One region of the Pseudomonas sp. St316 genome, then DNA from elsewhere that is predicted to be linked to it. Evidence: predicted binding sites of a transcription regulator. Region 1 holds the regulator's gene; the other holds the start of a gene.
What was found. Region 1 encodes sigma-54, which starts transcription at its own class of promoters, with help from an activator protein. Its sites were predicted from a motif close to ANTGGCATNNANNTTGCTNT; they were not measured.
Positions count from the first base shown of each region.

Region 2: the regulator sigma-54 is predicted to act here: its motif matches at 2,891-2,910, upstream of glnA (type I glutamate--ammonia ligase).

Region 1 covers NZ_AP021901.1:5,630,620-5,638,515, forward strand. The annotation lists gene KI237_RS25225 (KpsF/GutQ family sugar-phosphate isomerase) at 1-898, shown strand, start outside; gene KI237_RS25230 (KdsC family phosphatase) at 899-1,423, shown strand; gene lptC (LPS export ABC transporter periplasmic protein LptC) at 1,431-2,000, shown strand; gene lptA (lipopolysaccharide transport periplasmic protein LptA) at 1,987-2,535, shown strand; gene lptB (LPS export ABC transporter ATP-binding protein) at 2,535-3,260, shown strand; gene KI237_RS25250 (RNA polymerase factor sigma-54) at 3,425-4,918, shown strand; gene hpf (ribosome hibernation-promoting factor, HPF/YfiA family) at 4,995-5,303, shown strand; gene ptsN (PTS IIA-like nitrogen regulatory protein PtsN) at 5,316-5,780, shown strand; gene rapZ (RNase adapter RapZ) at 5,784-6,641, shown strand; gene KI237_RS25270 (HPr family phosphocarrier protein) at 6,657-6,932, shown strand; gene KI237_RS25275 (ZIP family metal transporter) at 7,109-7,896, opposite strand, start outside.
Region 2 covers NZ_AP021901.1:495,860-503,755, forward strand. The annotation lists gene KI237_RS02175 (DUF4124 domain-containing protein) at 1-515, opposite strand, end outside; gene KI237_RS02180 (chorismate mutase) at 705-1,268, opposite strand; gene glnA (type I glutamate--ammonia ligase) at 1,390-2,796, opposite strand; gene thiI (tRNA uracil 4-sulfurtransferase ThiI) at 3,126-4,580, shown strand; gene typA (translational GTPase TypA) at 4,719-6,539, shown strand; gene KI237_RS02200 (YkgJ family cysteine cluster protein) at 6,766-7,203, opposite strand; gene KI237_RS02205 (hypothetical protein) at 7,210-7,350, opposite strand; gene KI237_RS02210 (glycogen/starch/alpha-glucan phosphorylase) at 7,457-7,896, shown strand, end outside.

The DNA.
Region 1 (7,896 bases):
GCCCCATATCGACGCTGATTTCGTACGCGCCTGCGAGATGATTCTGGCCAGCAAAGGCCGCGTGGTCGTGGTCGGCATGGGCAAGTCCGGGCACATCGGCAACAAGATCGCAGCCACCCTCGCCAGCACCGGCACCACGGCTTTTTTTGTCCATCCGGCCGAAGCCAGCCACGGGGACATGGGCATGATCACCCGGGACGACGTCATCCTGGCCCTGTCCAACTCCGGCTCCACCAATGAGATCATCACGCTGCTGCCGCTGATCAAGCGCCTGGGCATCCAGTTGATCAGCATGACCGGCAACCCGGACTCGCCGCTGGCCAAGGCCGCCGAAGTGAACCTCAATGTTCATGTCGAACACGAAGCCTGCCCGCTGAACCTGGCACCGACCTCCTCCACCACCGCCGCATTGGTCATGGGCGACGCCCTGGCCGTGGCGCTGCTGGAGGCCCGCGGCTTCACCGCGGAAGATTTCGCCTTTTCCCACCCCGGTGGCGCCCTCGGCCGTCGCCTGCTGCTGAAAGTCGAAAATGTGATGCACGCAGGCCAGGAGTTGCCGCAAGTGCTGCGCGGCACGCTGCTCAAGGACGCGCTCATGGAGATGACCCGCAAGGGGCTGGGCATGACGGTGGTCCTGGAGGCCGACGGCAAGCTCGCGGGAATCTTCACCGACGGCGACCTGCGCCGCACCCTGGACCGCACCATCGACATCCACAGTGCGACCATCGAGCAAGTCATGACGCCTCACGGCAAGACCGCCCGCGCCGAGATGCTCGCCGCCGAGGCCCTGAAAATCATGGAAGACCACAAGATCAGCGCCCTGGTGGTCGTCGACGACGAAGACCGTCCGGTGGGCGCCCTGAACATGCACGATTTGCTGCGTGCGGGAGTCATGTAAATGAACACAGACCTGTTGCAACGCGGCCAAGCCATCAAGCTGGCGGTGTTCGATGTCGACGGCGTACTGACCGACGGTCGCCTGTACTTCCTTGAAGACGGCAGCGAGTTCAAGACGTTCAACACCCTCGACGGCCAAGGCATCAAGATGTTGATGGCTGCCGGCGTGCAGACCGCTATCATCAGCGGCCGCAAGACCCCAGTGGTCGAGCGACGCGCCAAGAACCTCGGCATCCCACACCTTTACCAGGGGCGCGAAGACAAACTGGTGGTGCTGGACGAGCTTCTGGGTCAACTCAACCTAAGCTATGAACAGGTGGCCTACCTGGGTGACGACCTGCCAGACCTGCCCGTGATTCGCCGGGTCGGCCTGGGCATGGCGGTCGCCAACGCGGCCAGCTTCGTCCGCGAGCACGCCCACGGCGTCACCACAGCGCGAGGCGGTGAAGGTGCGGCCCGCGAATTCTGTGAACTGATCCTGCGCGCCCAGGGCCGCCTCGAAGCGGCCAACGCCGCGTACCTGTGAGCCATTTATGCTGAGCAAGAAGATTCGCACCATTGTGGTGTTCGGTTGTATCGCGGCGATTTTTGCTGCGGTGGGCTACTGGAACATCAGCCCTGAACGGTTTCTCGACCAGCCTGCGGCCCAGGTCGAGGAAAAGATCGACTGGTACGCGACCAACACGCATACCCTGCAGTACCTGCCCGACGGTAAAGTGCAATACGAGATGACGTCCGACAAGGTCGACCACGTAAAGGCCACTGACATTACGCTGGTCACCAAGCCCGACCTGAACATGTTCCGCGGCACCGAATTTCCGTGGCATGTGCAGAGCGAGCACGCCGAGGTCAATTCCGGCGGCACCGAAGTGGAACTGATCGACTCGGTGCGCGTTGCCCGAACCGACGAGAAAAACCGTACGACCATCATCACCAGCACGCGCATGACCGTGTTCCCACAGCAACAATATGCGCAGACCGAGCAACCCGTTAGAATCGACGGCGCTGGGGGTGTATCGACCGGCACGGGAATGAAAGCGTATTTGAAGGAAAGCAGGATACACCTGCTATCGAACGTAAGAGGACAGTATGAAGCTCGCTAAAACCCTCCCTATTTTGCTCAGTCTGGGCGCAGCACTGGGAAGCGCGAGCGCCTGGGCTCTTCCCGACGACCGCAACCAGCCTATCCGCATCCAGGCTGACGATGCCCAGCTCGACGACAAGAATGGCGTCGCCACCTATAAAGGCGACGTGATCATCACCCAGGGCTCGATGAAGGTCACCGGCAATACCGTGACCATCACCCGCACCCCGTCCGGCGACATCGACGTAGTCACCTCGGTGGGCAACCTGGCCTATTTCGAGCAGCTGCAAACCGCAGGCGATACCAAGCCTGTGCAGGGCTACGGGATCACCATCCAGTACCACGCCTCCCAGGATCGCGTGGTCCTGATCGACCGCGCCAAGGTCGTCGACAAGGACAACAACGTGACCCAAGGCGAGAAAATCGTCTACGACACCAACAAGAAACTCGCCAGCGCCGGTCGCGCCACCGGCAGCAAGGTGACCGAGTCGCGTCCGCGGATCGACATGGTGATCCAACCGAAAAAGAAAACCGACGAGCAGAAGGCCCAGTAATGGCAACTCTGAAAGCTCAGCATCTGGCCAAGAGCTACAAGAGCCGTCAAGTCGTGCGCGATGTCAGCCTGTCCATCGACAGCGGCCAGATCGTCGGCCTGCTCGGCCCCAACGGCGCGGGCAAGACCACCTGCTTCTACATGATCGTCGGCCTGGTCCAGGCCGATCAGGGTCGCGTGCTGATCGACGACCTGGATGTCAGCCACCAGCCAATGCACGGTCGGGCGAAGGCAGGTATCGGCTATTTGCCGCAAGAAGCGTCGATTTTCCGCAAACTGTCGGTTGCCGACAACATCATGGCAATCCTCGAGACCCGCAAGGAACTCGACAAGGCCGGTCGTCGCCAGGAGCTGGAAAGCCTGCTACAGGAATTCCACATCAGTCATATTCGCGACAACCTGGGCATGAGCCTGTCCGGTGGCGAGCGCCGTCGCGTGGAAATCGCCCGCGCCCTGGCCACCGCACCGAAGTTCATCCTGCTCGACGAACCGTTCGCCGGCGTGGACCCCATCTCGGTGGGCGACATCAAGCAGATCATCCATCACCTCAAGGCCAAGGGGATCGGCGTGCTGATCACCGACCACAACGTGCGCGAGACGCTGGATATCTGCGAAACCGCCTACATTGTCAACGACGGCCAACTGATCGCCGAAGGCGATTCGGCAGCCATCCTGGCCAATGACCTGGTCAAGGAAGTGTATCTGGGCCATGAGTTCCGCCTGTAAGCACAAGTGTCTGGCGAATTGCCCGAGCGTCGTTTAATTTTATTATGGCGACGCTCTAGGCAAACACTTCAGTTTCAGGCATATAATTTGCTTAAGTTTGGCGCCTCGGCGCCCTGTAGTGGATGGCGCATGTGCGCCGGCGAATAAGGTGTTAAGCCCCTGCCATGAAACCATCGCTAGTCTTGAGAATGGGCCAGCAGCTGACGATGACACCGCAGCTGCAACAGGCCATCCGCCTGCTCCAATTGTCGACCCTGGACCTGCAACAGGAAATCCAGGAGGCCCTGGAGTCCAATCCGATGCTCGAACGCCAGGAAGAAGGCGACGACTTCGACAACACCGACCCGCTGGCCGACAACGTCGAGCAGAAGACCAACACCGAAATCCCTGAACCGGCCTACCAGGAAACCGCCCCGACGGTGGACAACCTCGAGGATGGCGAATGGAACGAACGCATCCCCAACGAACTGCCGGTGGACACGGCCTGGGACGACGTCTACCAGACCAGCGCCAGCAGCCTGCCGAGCAGCGATGACGACGAGTGGGACTTCACCACCCGCACCTCTGCTGGCGAAAGCCTGCAAAGCCATCTGCTGTGGCAGTTGAACCTGGCGCCGATGTCCGATACCGATCGCCTGATCGCCGTGACCCTGATCGATTGCATCAACAACCAGGGCTACCTGGACGAGACCCTCGAGGAAATCCTCGAGGCCTTCGACCCCGAGCTCGACATCGAGCTGGACGAGATCGAAGCCGTCCTTCATCGCATCCAGCAGTTCGAACCAGCCGGCATCGGCGCCCGCAACCTGGGCGAATGCCTGTTGCTGCAACTGCGCCAGTTGTCCGCCAAGACACCCTGGTTGGCCGAAGCCAAGCGCCTGGTCACCGATTACATCGACCTGTTGGGTGGCCGCGACTACAGCCAACTGATGCGTCGCATGAAGCTCAAGGAAGATGAGCTGCGCCAGGTCATCGAACTGGTGCAGAGCCTCAATCCGCGCCCCGGCTCGCAGATCGAATCCACCGAGCCCGAATATGTGGTCCCCGACGTGATCGTGCGCAAGCACAATGATCGCTGGCTGGTGGAGCTCAACCAGGAGTCGATGCCCAAGCTGCGGGTCAACGCCCAGTACGCCGGCTTTGTGAAGCGCGCCGACACCAGCGCCGACAACACCTTCATGCGCAACCAGTTGCAGGAAGCGCGCTGGTTCATCAAGAGCCTGCAAAGCCGCAACGAAACCCTGATGAAAGTGGCCACCCAGATCGTCGAGCATCAGCGCGGCTTCCTGGAGTACGGCGATGAAGCGATGAAACCGTTGGTCCTGCATGACATTGCCGAGGCGGTGGGCATGCACGAGTCGACGATTTCCCGGGTAACCACCCAGAAATTCATGCATACCCCTCGGGGCATCTATGAATTGAAATACTTTTTCTCCAGCCACGTCAGCACCTCCGAAGGCGGCGAATGCTCGTCCACGGCCATCCGCGCGATCATCAAAAAACTGGTGGCTGCGGAAAATCAGAAAAAGCCGTTGAGTGACAGCAAGATCGCTGGTTTACTGGAGGCACAAGGCATTCAGGTGGCCCGCCGTACCGTCGCCAAATACCGCGAATCCCTCGGGATCGCGCCTTCGAGCGAACGCAAGCGGTTGATGTAACAGGCCACGCCACAGCGTTCCAGTGGCAGGCATTTCTGCCTGCCGCTTTATGCACTGGCAACGAAGGAGAAGCTGTATGCAAGTCAAGATCAGTGGACACCAACTGGAAGTGACCGAACCCCTGCGCATCTACGTCGGCGAAAAGCTCGACCGATTGGAGAGGCATTTCGACAAGATCACCAACGTGCAAGTCACGATGACCGTCGAGAAGCTGCTGCAGAAAATCGAAGCCACGCTGCATATTCCCGGCGGACAAGTGGTCGCCAACGCAGAGCACACAGACATGTATGCCGCGATTGACCTGCTGACCGACAAGCTGGATCGCCAACTCAAAAAGCATAAGGAAAAGACCCAGAGCCTCCTCCAGGGCGCAACCGGTCGTTAACCCCCCCAATCCATGATCCGACTAGAAACCATCCTGACCCCCGGCCGTTCCCAAGTGAACGCGCCGGGCGGCAGTAAAAAGAAAGCCCTCGAACACATTGCCAACCTGATCCACCGCGAGGTGCCGGATCTGGAAATGCAGGACGTCTTCGAGGCCCTCGTTGCCCGTGAAAAACTCGGTTCCACCGGTTTTGGCAACGGCATCGCCATTCCCCACTGCCGTCTCAAGGGTTGTGCCGCGCCGATCAGCGCGCTGTTGCACCTTGAAACCGCTATAGATTTCGACGCCATCGACGGCGCCCCGGTCGACCTGCTTTTTGTATTGCTGGTACCGGAGGCAGCGACCGATGCGCACCTTGAGCTGCTGCGCCAGATTGCCAGCATGCTGGACCGCAAGGAAGTGCGCGAAAAACTGCGCAGCGCACCGAGTAACGAAGCTTTGTACCAGGTTGTCCTGGACGAGCAGAACGGTCATTAAAAAATGCGCATGATCATTGTCAGTGGCCGCTCCGGCTCCGGTAAAAGCACGGCCCTCAACGTGCTTGAGGACAGCGGCTACTATTGCATCGACAACCTGCCCGCCGGCCTGCTGCCGGAACTGGCCGAGCGCGCCCTGATCCACACCGAGTTGGCGCAGCCGCTGGTGGCGGTGTCCATCGATGCGCGTAACCTGCCAAGCCACCTGTCGCGTTTTCCTGAACTGCTCGAGGAAGTGCGCAGCCGGCATATCCAGTGCGACGTGCTGTACCTGGATGCCGATGAAGAGACACTGCTCAAGCGCTTTTCCGAAACCCGCCGGCGCCACCCGCTGAGCAATGCCAACCGCTCCCTGGCCGAAGCCATCGAGGATGAAAGCCAGCTACTGGGGCCGATCGCCGATCTGGCAGACCTGAAGGTCAACACCACGCACCTGAACCTGTATCAGTTGCGTGACACGATCAAGCTGCGCCTGCTCAACCAACCCGAGCCGGGCACGGCGTTCCTGGTGGAGTCGTTCGGTTTCAAGCGTGGCATGCCCGTAGACGCCGACCTGGTGTTCGATGTGCGTTGCCTGCCCAACCCTTATTGGAAACCGGAATTGCGCGCGCAGTCCGGGCTCGACCAACCGGTGATCGACTACCTGGCCGCCCAGCCGGATGTCGAGGAAATGTACCAGGACATCTCCAGCTACCTGCTCAAATGGCTGCCCCGCTTTGCGGCGAGCAACCGTGCCTATGTCACGATCGCCATCGGCTGTACCGGCGGCCATCACCGCTCCGTCTACCTGACCGAACGCCTGGGTCAGCTCCTGCAACAATCCCTGAAGAACGTCCAGGTTCGCCACCGCGACCTCAGCTAAAGGATTCACATCGCGATGCCTGCTCAGGAAATTGAAATCATCAACAAGCTGGGTTTGCATGCCCGAGCGTCGGCCAAGTTCGTCGGAGTCGCGGGCCAGTTCAAGGACACCACCATCAGGGTTGGCCGCACACCCGAGACCGCGGTCGACGGTAAAAGCATCATGGCGATGATGATGCTCGCCGCCGGCAAGGGCACCAAGATTCACCTGAGCACTGAAGGGGAGCAAGCGCAGGAAGCGATGGATGCCCTGGTGGACCTGATCAACCGATACTTCGACGAAGGCGAATAACGGATTCAGGACTCGAGTCGAACTTGTTGTGGCCAGAAGATTTTTGTGGGAGCAAAGCTTGCTCGCGCTGAACGATAACTCGGCTAACCTGCTCAATCGCGGCGCCTGCATCGCGGGCAAGCCTCGCTCCCACGGATAAATCTCACCACAGGGTATGGATTCGCGCTCCTTCGCTGTCACGCCAGCGCCGTATCCAACACCATCATCAGACAAAACCCCACCAACAGCCCCAGGCTCGCCAGTTTCTCGTGACCCTTGCGGCGGGATTCGGGAATGACCTCGTGAGTCACCACCAGCAACATCGCCCCGGCCGCCAACGCGAGCCCCAGGGGCAAGAGCATCTCGGCCAGGCTCACCAACCAGGCGCACAGCAGCGCAAACACGGGCTCGACCAGCCCTGACGCCGCGCCAATCAGGAACGCCTTGACCCGCGACATCCCCGCCGTAGCCAGCACCAGCGCGATCACCAGCCCTTCGGGTACATCCTGCAAAGCGATGCCCATCGCCAGGCTGTCGGCATCCGGCATGCCGCCGCCCGCCGACACACCCACCGCCATGCCTTCGGGAATGTTGTGAGCAATGATGGCAAACACGAACAACCAGATCCGCGGCGCAATGATCGGACGGCCAGGCGTCGCGACCAGACTTTCGGGGCTGGCCGAGACCCTGCGGTCCACCAGATACAGCCCGAACGCGCCCAATAGAATACCGAAACTGATAAGGCCGCTGGCCGCCCAAGGCGTCAGTCCCAATTGCTCGGCTGCGGCAACGCCCGGCACGATCAGCGAAAACGCCGTGGCCGCGAGCATCACCCCGGCACCGAAGCCCAGCAGCGAATCGCTGACGGCCTGGGGCATGCGCCGGATAACCAGCACCGGCACGGCCCCCAGCGCGGTGCCCAAGGCACAGAGCCCGCCGCCCTCGAGCGCACGCAACAACCTGGGTTCCAGGTCCAGCCATGCCA
Region 2 (7,896 bases), 1.6 Mb from region 1:
GGCTGGTGCACCCGCTGCACGGTGAAGGTGACGGTTTCGCTTTGCTGCACGAGGTTTTCGCCGTCGATGACTTGAACCGCCAGGCTGTGTTCGCCCCGATCGATATTCATCAACTGCAGGCGCGGCACGTTGCTCGGCTGGCCGTAGGGCTGTCCGTCCAACAGTAACCGGAACAGGTGCGGGCTGCGCAGGCGCGGTTGAGCGTGCACGCCAACGGTGAAGGTGCCGTTGTTGGCGCGCAGGGCCTCTTCGTTGGGGATGTCCGTCAGTTCCAATATCTCGTAGGCATTGCGCGGCTCGTCGTTGTTGGCGGGGGCTGGCGGTGTGGCCGGGCTGGCCGGGGATTGGCGTTCGATGCTGTTGAGCGGCGGCAACTCCACCGTCTGGGCCGGTACGCCCTGGGGCGGCTGGTTGCTGTAGGCGGTGTTGCCCTCGGCGTCGGTGTACTTGTAGATCTGCGCAGCGGCAGGCAGCGCCAACAGCAGCAACAGGATGATTGAAAAACCGCGACCCATGGAAAATCGACCGAAAATGAAAAGTGATGGGTTGCAGCATAGGTCAGGGATGGGGATTGACCCAAGTTGTTGCGCTCAGCCCCTGTGGGAGCGAGCTTGCTCGCGATAGCGGCGTGTCAGTCACTGAGATATTGGCTGTGCCGGCCTTATCGCGAGCAAGCTCGCTCCCACAGGGGAAGGGGTGTTGTTTTAAGCTTTTGTGGGGATACACAGCTCTCCGGTCGCCCGGATCAGGGCGAGGCGGTGCACGGGGTGCTGCTTGTCATTGTGGGTAGCTCGGGCCAGCCATTGCGGGCACTGCGGGTCGGTGCGGTAGGGGGCGAAGTCGGCCAGTTGTTGCAGCAGGCGTTTTTGCAGTCGATCGAGTTGCGGGCGGATCTGTCCCACCAGGTCCGGGCGCGGAAGGTCCGGGGCCTTGCCTGCCATGGCCCAGTCGGAGAGGTTGATGTACTGCACCATTTTGTTGGCTTCTATCTGGGCGGCGAAAAACGCTTCCACGGTTTCGCCACTCAGCTTGTAGGCCGGCGCCTGGGCGACGGCGGCGGCAATCACTTCTCGCTCGCGCTGACGGTCTTCTACCGGTTTATGGCTGTCCCATTTGCTCAACGCCACTTGATCGCCAAGGGCCAGGCGTTCGCCAATGGCGTTAAGCAACGGGGTAAGGGCTTCAGGGGCGGGGGCCGAGGCGGCTTCGGCGGTGCAGGCCAGCAGCGCGGCAGACAGGGCAAGGCAGAGCTTGAAGCGCAAAGTCATGGGCAGTCTCGTTTTCTATGGGGGAGCGACGAGGCATCATGCACGTAACCGGCGCCCATAAAAAAGGCCTCCCGAAGGAGGCCTCTCTTTATTCACGCCGTGCGTGGCGGCGTTTACTGGATTAGCAGCTGTAGTACAGCTCGTATTCCAGTGGGTGTACGAAGGTGCGAACCTTGATTTCTTCTTCGCTTTTCAGTGCGATGTAAGCGTCGATGAAGTCATCGCTGAATACGCCGCCCTTGGTCAGGAACGCGCGGCCCTTGTCCAGCTCTTCCAGGGCTTCTTTCAGGCTGCCACACACCTGTGGGATTTCCTTGGCCTCTTCAGGCGGCAGGTCATACAGGTTTTTGTCAGCGGCATCGCCAGGGTGGATCTTGTTCTGGATACCGTCCAGACCGGCCATCATCAGTGCAGCGAAGGCCAGGTACGGGTTGGCAGCTGGATCCGGGAAGCGTGCTTCGATACGACGAGCTTTAGGGCTGTTGACGTAAGGAATACGGATCGAGGCGGAACGGTTGCGAGCCGAGTAGGCCAGCATCACCGGGGCTTCGAAGCCTGGGACCAGACGCTTGTAGGAGTTGGTCGACGGGTTGGTGAAGCCGTTCAGGGCCTTACCGTGCTTGATGATGCCGCCGATGAAGTACAGGGCGGTGTCCGACAGACCGGCATAGCCTTCGCCAGCGAAGGTGTTCTTGCCGTCTTTGGAGATCGACACGTGAACGTGCATGCCCGAACCGTTGTCACCGTAGAGTGGCTTCGGCATGAAGGTCGCGGTGCGGCCATAGGCATCGGCCACGTTGTGCACGACGTACTTCAGGGTCTGAACTTCGTCAGCCTTCTTGACCAGCGTGTTGAATTTCACGCCGATTTCGTTCTGGCCGGCAGTTGCCACTTCGTGGTGGTGAACTTCAACGGTCTGGCCCATTTCTTCCAGTGCGTTGCACATGGAGGTACGGATTTCGTGGTCGAAGTCGAACGGTGGAACCGGGAAGTAGCCGCCCTTGACACCTGGACGGTGGCCTTTGTTGCCGCCTTCCACGTCCTGGTCGGACATCCACGAACCTTGTTCGGAGAAAATCTTGAACATGGAACCGGAGATGTCGGACTTGAATTTGACCGAGTCGAAGATGAAGAACTCAGGCTCAGGACCGAAGAAAGCGGTGTCACCGATACCGGTGGACTTCAGGTATTCCTCGGCGCGGTGGGCGATGGCGCGTGGGTCGCGGTCATAGCCTTGCATGGTCGAAGGTTCGATGATGTCGCAGACCAGGATCAGGGTCGGCTCTTCGGTGAACGGGTCCAGGACGGCGGTTTCGTCGTCCGGCATCAGGATCATGTCGGAGGCTTCGATGCCTTTCCAGCCGGAGATGGAGGAACCGTCGAACATTTTCCCGATTTCAAAGAATTCGTCGTCCAGCGCATCACGAGCCGGCATGGTCACGTGATGTTGAGTACCTTTGGTGTCAGTGAAGCGCAGATCAATCCACTTGACGTCATGATCTTTGATGAGTTGAACCGACTTCGACATATGTCCTCCGGGTGGCTTCGGGCGGGTAGTGGAGTGCCCTTAGATATGGGTGATGCCGGCGCGAATACTCTGCCATGGCAACCTGCCTCACAAGGGAGCAAATTGCATGCCAGTGCCCCAGCATGGGTGTTTTGCACCAAATCCACGCTCTTGGAGGGTAGGTATAGCGGATTGTCGAACAATTGCGCACCGCAATGTGGCGCGCAATTGTGGTTATGACCTGTTTTGGTGCATTGAAAACGAACTGCACATTAACTGGTTAAACCTTGAGCAATTTCCGCTATAATCCGCGCCCCCCTTTTTCGGCTGGCCGTTCGCGCGCTGTTTTCATGAAACTAATCGTAAAAGTCTTCCCCGAGATCACCATCAAGAGCCGCCCGGTACGGATGCGTTTCATCCGCCAGTTGGCCAAGAACATCCGCGCCGTGCTCCGAGACCTGGACCCGGCCGTGGTGGTGAATGGCGTGTGGGACAACCTCGAGCTGGAAACCCGTGTCAGCGAACCCAAGCTCCTGAAGGAAATGACCGAGCGCCTGAGCTGCATGCCGGGCATCGCGCATTTCCTGCAAGTCGATGAATACCCGCTGGGGGATTTCGACGACATCCTTGCCAAGTGCATGCTTCATTATGGTGATGCCCTGGCCGGCAAGATCTTTTCGGTGCGCTGCAAGCGTGCCGGCAAGCACCCTTTCAGTTCGATGGATGTGGAGAAGTACGTCGGCAGCCAGTTGCGCCGACAGTGCGGCGCGGCCGGTATTTCGCTGAAAGACCCGCAGATCGAAGTGCGCATCGAAATTCGCGACCAGCGGCTGTTCGTGATCCACAGCCAGCACAACAGCATCGGCGGTTATCCGCTGGGTTCGCTGGAGCAGACCCTGGTGCTGATGTCCGGCGGCTTTGACTCCACGGTGGCCGCCTACCAGATCATGCGGCGCGGGTTGATGAGCCATTTCTGCTTCTTCAACCTCGGCGGGCGCGCCCATGAACTGGGTGTGATGGAAGTGGCGCACTTCATCTGGAAGAAGTACGGCAGCTCCCAACGCGTGTTATTTGTGAGCGTGCCGTTCGAAGAAGTCCTGGGCGAGATTCTCGGCAAAGTCGATAACAGTCATATGGGCGTCATTTTGAAGCGTATGATGTTGCGCGCCGCTTCTCGAATTGCCGACCGCCTGCAAATCGATGCGCTGGTGACCGGCGAGGCGATCTCCCAGGTGTCGAGCCAGACGCTGCCGAACCTGTCGGTGATCGACTGCGTGACCGAGAAGCTGGTCTTGCGGCCGCTGATTGCCAGCCACAAGCAGGACATCATCGACCAGGCCAATGAAATCGGCACCGCCGAGTTTGCCCGGCACATGCCGGAGTACTGCGGCGTCATCTCGGTCAATCCGAAGACGGCGGCCAAGCGCGGGCGGGTGGAACACGAAGAGAAAGAATTCGACATGGCGGTGCTCGAGCGTGCGCTCGAAAACGCCAGGCTGGTGCCAATCGATCGAGTCATCGATGAGTTGGGCCAGGACATTCAGATTGAAGAAGTCGGCGAAGCGCTGGCTGGTCAGATCATCATCGACATCCGTCACCCGGACGACGCTGAAGACGACCCGCTGAGCATCGCCGGCATCGAGGTAAAAACGATGCCGTTCTATGCCGTGAACGCGCGTTTCAAGGAACTGGACCCTACTCGCCAGTACCTGCTGTATTGCGACAAAGGCGTGATGAGTCGCCTGCATGCCCACCATTTGCTCAGTGAGGGGCATGCCAATGTGCGCGTTTATCGACCGAGCTAAGTGCCCGGGGCTGTTTGCCTGTGGCCTGCGTCACCGGCCCCCCGACGCCGCCGACAGGCTGTAACGGCTTTGTCGGACTCAACGTAAATCGCTGCCACGACCTGTCAGCACACCGAATCCTCTGATCGAGATACACAAGTGATCGAAAATCTACGCAACATCGCCATCATTGCTCACGTTGACCATGGTAAGACCACCCTGGTAGACAAACTCTTGCGTCAATCCGGCACCCTGGAGCGCAACGAGCTCAACGACGAGCGCGTGATGGACTCCAACGACCAGGAAAAAGAGCGCGGTATTACCATCCTGGCGAAAAACACCGCCATCAACTGGAATGGCTACCACATCAACATCGTGGACACCCCGGGCCACGCCGACTTCGGTGGTGAAGTAGAGCGCGTGATGTCGATGGTCGACTCCGTGCTGCTGCTGGTTGACGCTCAAGACGGCCCTATGCCGCAAACCCGTTTCGTGACCAAGAAGGCTTTCGAAGCCGGCCTGCGTCCGATCGTGGTCATCAACAAGGTTGACCGTCCAGGCGCGCGTCCGGACTGGGTTCTGGACCAGATCTTCGACCTGTTCGACAACCTCGGTGCCACCGAAGAACAGCTGGACTTCAAAGTCGTCTACGCCTCGGCCCTGAACGGTATTGCCGGTCTGGACCACACCGCCATGGCTGAAGACATGACCCCGCTGTACCAGTCGATCGTCGACGACGTACCGGCGCCGAAAGTCGACCGTGACGGTCCGTTCCAGATGCAAATCTCCGCGCTGGACTACAACAGCTTCCTGGGTGTGATCGGCGTTGGCCGTATCGCCCGTGGTCGCATCAAGCCGAACACCCCGGTGGTCGCTATCGATGCCGACGGCAAGAAGCGTAACGGTCGTATCCTCAAACTGATGGGTCACCACGGCCTGCACCGTATCGACGTTGAAGAAGCAGCGGCCGGCGACATCGTCTGCATCAGCGGCTTCGACCAGCTGTTTATCTCCGACACTCTGTGCGACCCACTGAACGTCGAAGCGATGAAGCCGCTGACCGTTGACGAACCAACCGTTTCGATGACCTTCCAGGTTAACGACTCGCCGTTCTGCGGCCGTGAAGGCAAGTTCGTCACCAGCCGTAACATCAAGGAACGCCTGGACAAAGAGCTGCTGTACAACGTTGCACTGCGCGTTGAAGAAGGCGACTCGGCTGACAAGTTCAAGGTCTCCGGCCGTGGTGAGCTGCACCTCTCGGTTCTGATCGAAACCATGCGTCGCGAAGGCTTCGAAATGGGCGTGGGTCGTCCTGAAGTGATCATCCGTATGGTTGACGGCGTCAAGCACGAACCGTACGAAAACGTGACCATCGACCTGCCGGAAGAATCCCAGGGCGCGATCATGGAGCAAATGGGCCTGCGCAAGGGCGACCTGACCAACATGGTTCCGGATGGCAAGGGCCGTGTGCGCCTTGAGTACAACATCCCGGCCCGTGGCCTGATCGGTTTCCGTAACGAGTTCCTGACCCTGACCTCCGGTGGCGGCATCCTGACTTCGATCTTCGATCGTTACGACGTGATGAAGTCCGGTGACATGTCCGGCCGTCAGAACGGTGTTCTGGTATCGGTTGCGACCGGCAAGGCGCTGACCTACTCGCTGGAAACCCTGCAAGCCCGTGGCAAGCTGTTCGTTGAACACGGCCAGGATATCTACGAAGGTCAAATCGTCGGCCTGAACAGCCGCGACAACGACCTGGGTGTGAACCCAACCAAAGGCAAGAAGCTCGACAACATGCGTGCTTCGGGCAAGGACGAAACCATCGCCCTGGTTCCGCCGGTCAAGTTCACCCTGGAACAAGCGCTGGAGTTCGTGCAAGAAGACGAACTGTGCGAAGTGACGCCTAAGTCGATTCGCCTGCGTAAGAAAATCCTTGGCGAAAGCGAGCGTACCCGCGCTGCCAAGAAAAGCGGTAACTGAGTTTCGACTTAGTTAATGGCTGAAAAAAAACGCCCCTGATTGTGAGATCAGGGGCGTTTTTTTATGCCTTGAAATTATTGGGTGTCTGATAAGGCCCCTTCGCGAGCAAGCTCGCTCCCACAGTGGATTTATGTCGGACACATCATCTGTATCCACTGAAAATCAACTGTGGGAGCGAGCTTGCTCGCGATAGCGCCGGTTCAGGCACCACAGAACTATCAGTCGATCAAAACTTGTCCAGCGTCCGCGGATTGCGCTCGCGCTCCACTTCCTTGGGCTTGTAGGCGCAATACCCCGGCCGTGGCCCAACCCGCGGATGGTTGCGGCATGTATCCGGGCGCTTCTCGTAAATGGTGCACAACCGGCTTTTGCGGTCCAGATAAAGGCAATCGTTGTTGCTCATGCGCTGGAGCGTGAAGATTTCCGACTTCTGGTTGTAGCGCTCGACGATCCCTTCTTTTTGCAGGCGCTTGGCGATGTTCTTCGGCGGGTCGCCCAGCTCGAACTCGTCAACGATGCCAATGCGGATCAGGTCCTTGATCTTGACCTCCACCGGCAGCGTGCAGCAGCTCGACACGCAGGAGCCGCACATCGGGGCGGAGTACTTGGCCCAGGTATCGAGTCGGTCGAGTTCCGCGGCGGCGATCAGATTGGGCTTCATCATCGAGATTTACCAGCATGCATCAGGGCGCGCGATCATACCGGGACTGGTGAAATTTTGAACGACCATCCGCCAGTTTTTTTTCATCCCGGCCAAACCCACCCAGATCGGCACGGCCCCTGCATTCATTCGACCATCCGGCAATTCCATGGCGGCGATTCTTCGACACTCGGGGAAATCCACCGAACCAAGAGCCTGTACCGTCTGTCAGACCGACTAGGCTCAGACAATTCCATGCTCGTTCGAGGTCTCATCAATGACTCAAGAACCACTTGTTCGCGAAGCCGAAGTCGCTGCATTTCGCGATGCCGTGTTGACCAAACTCACTTATGCCGTCGGCAAGGACCCGGATCATGCGTTTGATCACGACTGGTTCGAAGCCATTGCCCTTGCCGCCCGCGACCATATGGTCGATCACTGGATGGACCACACGCGACAGATCTACCGCAAGGGCCAGAAGCGCGTCTATTACCTCTCCCTGGAATTCCTCATCGGTCGCTTGCTCTACGACAGCCTGAGCAACCTCGGCCTGCTGGACACGGCGCGCGAGGCGCTGACCGAGCTGGGCGTGGACCTGGAACGCATTCGCCTGCTTGAGCCGGATGCGGCATTGGGCAATGGTGGTCTTGGCCGCTTGGCCGCGTGTTTCATGGAAAGCATGTCGACCCTGGGCATTGCCGGCCATGGCTACGGCAT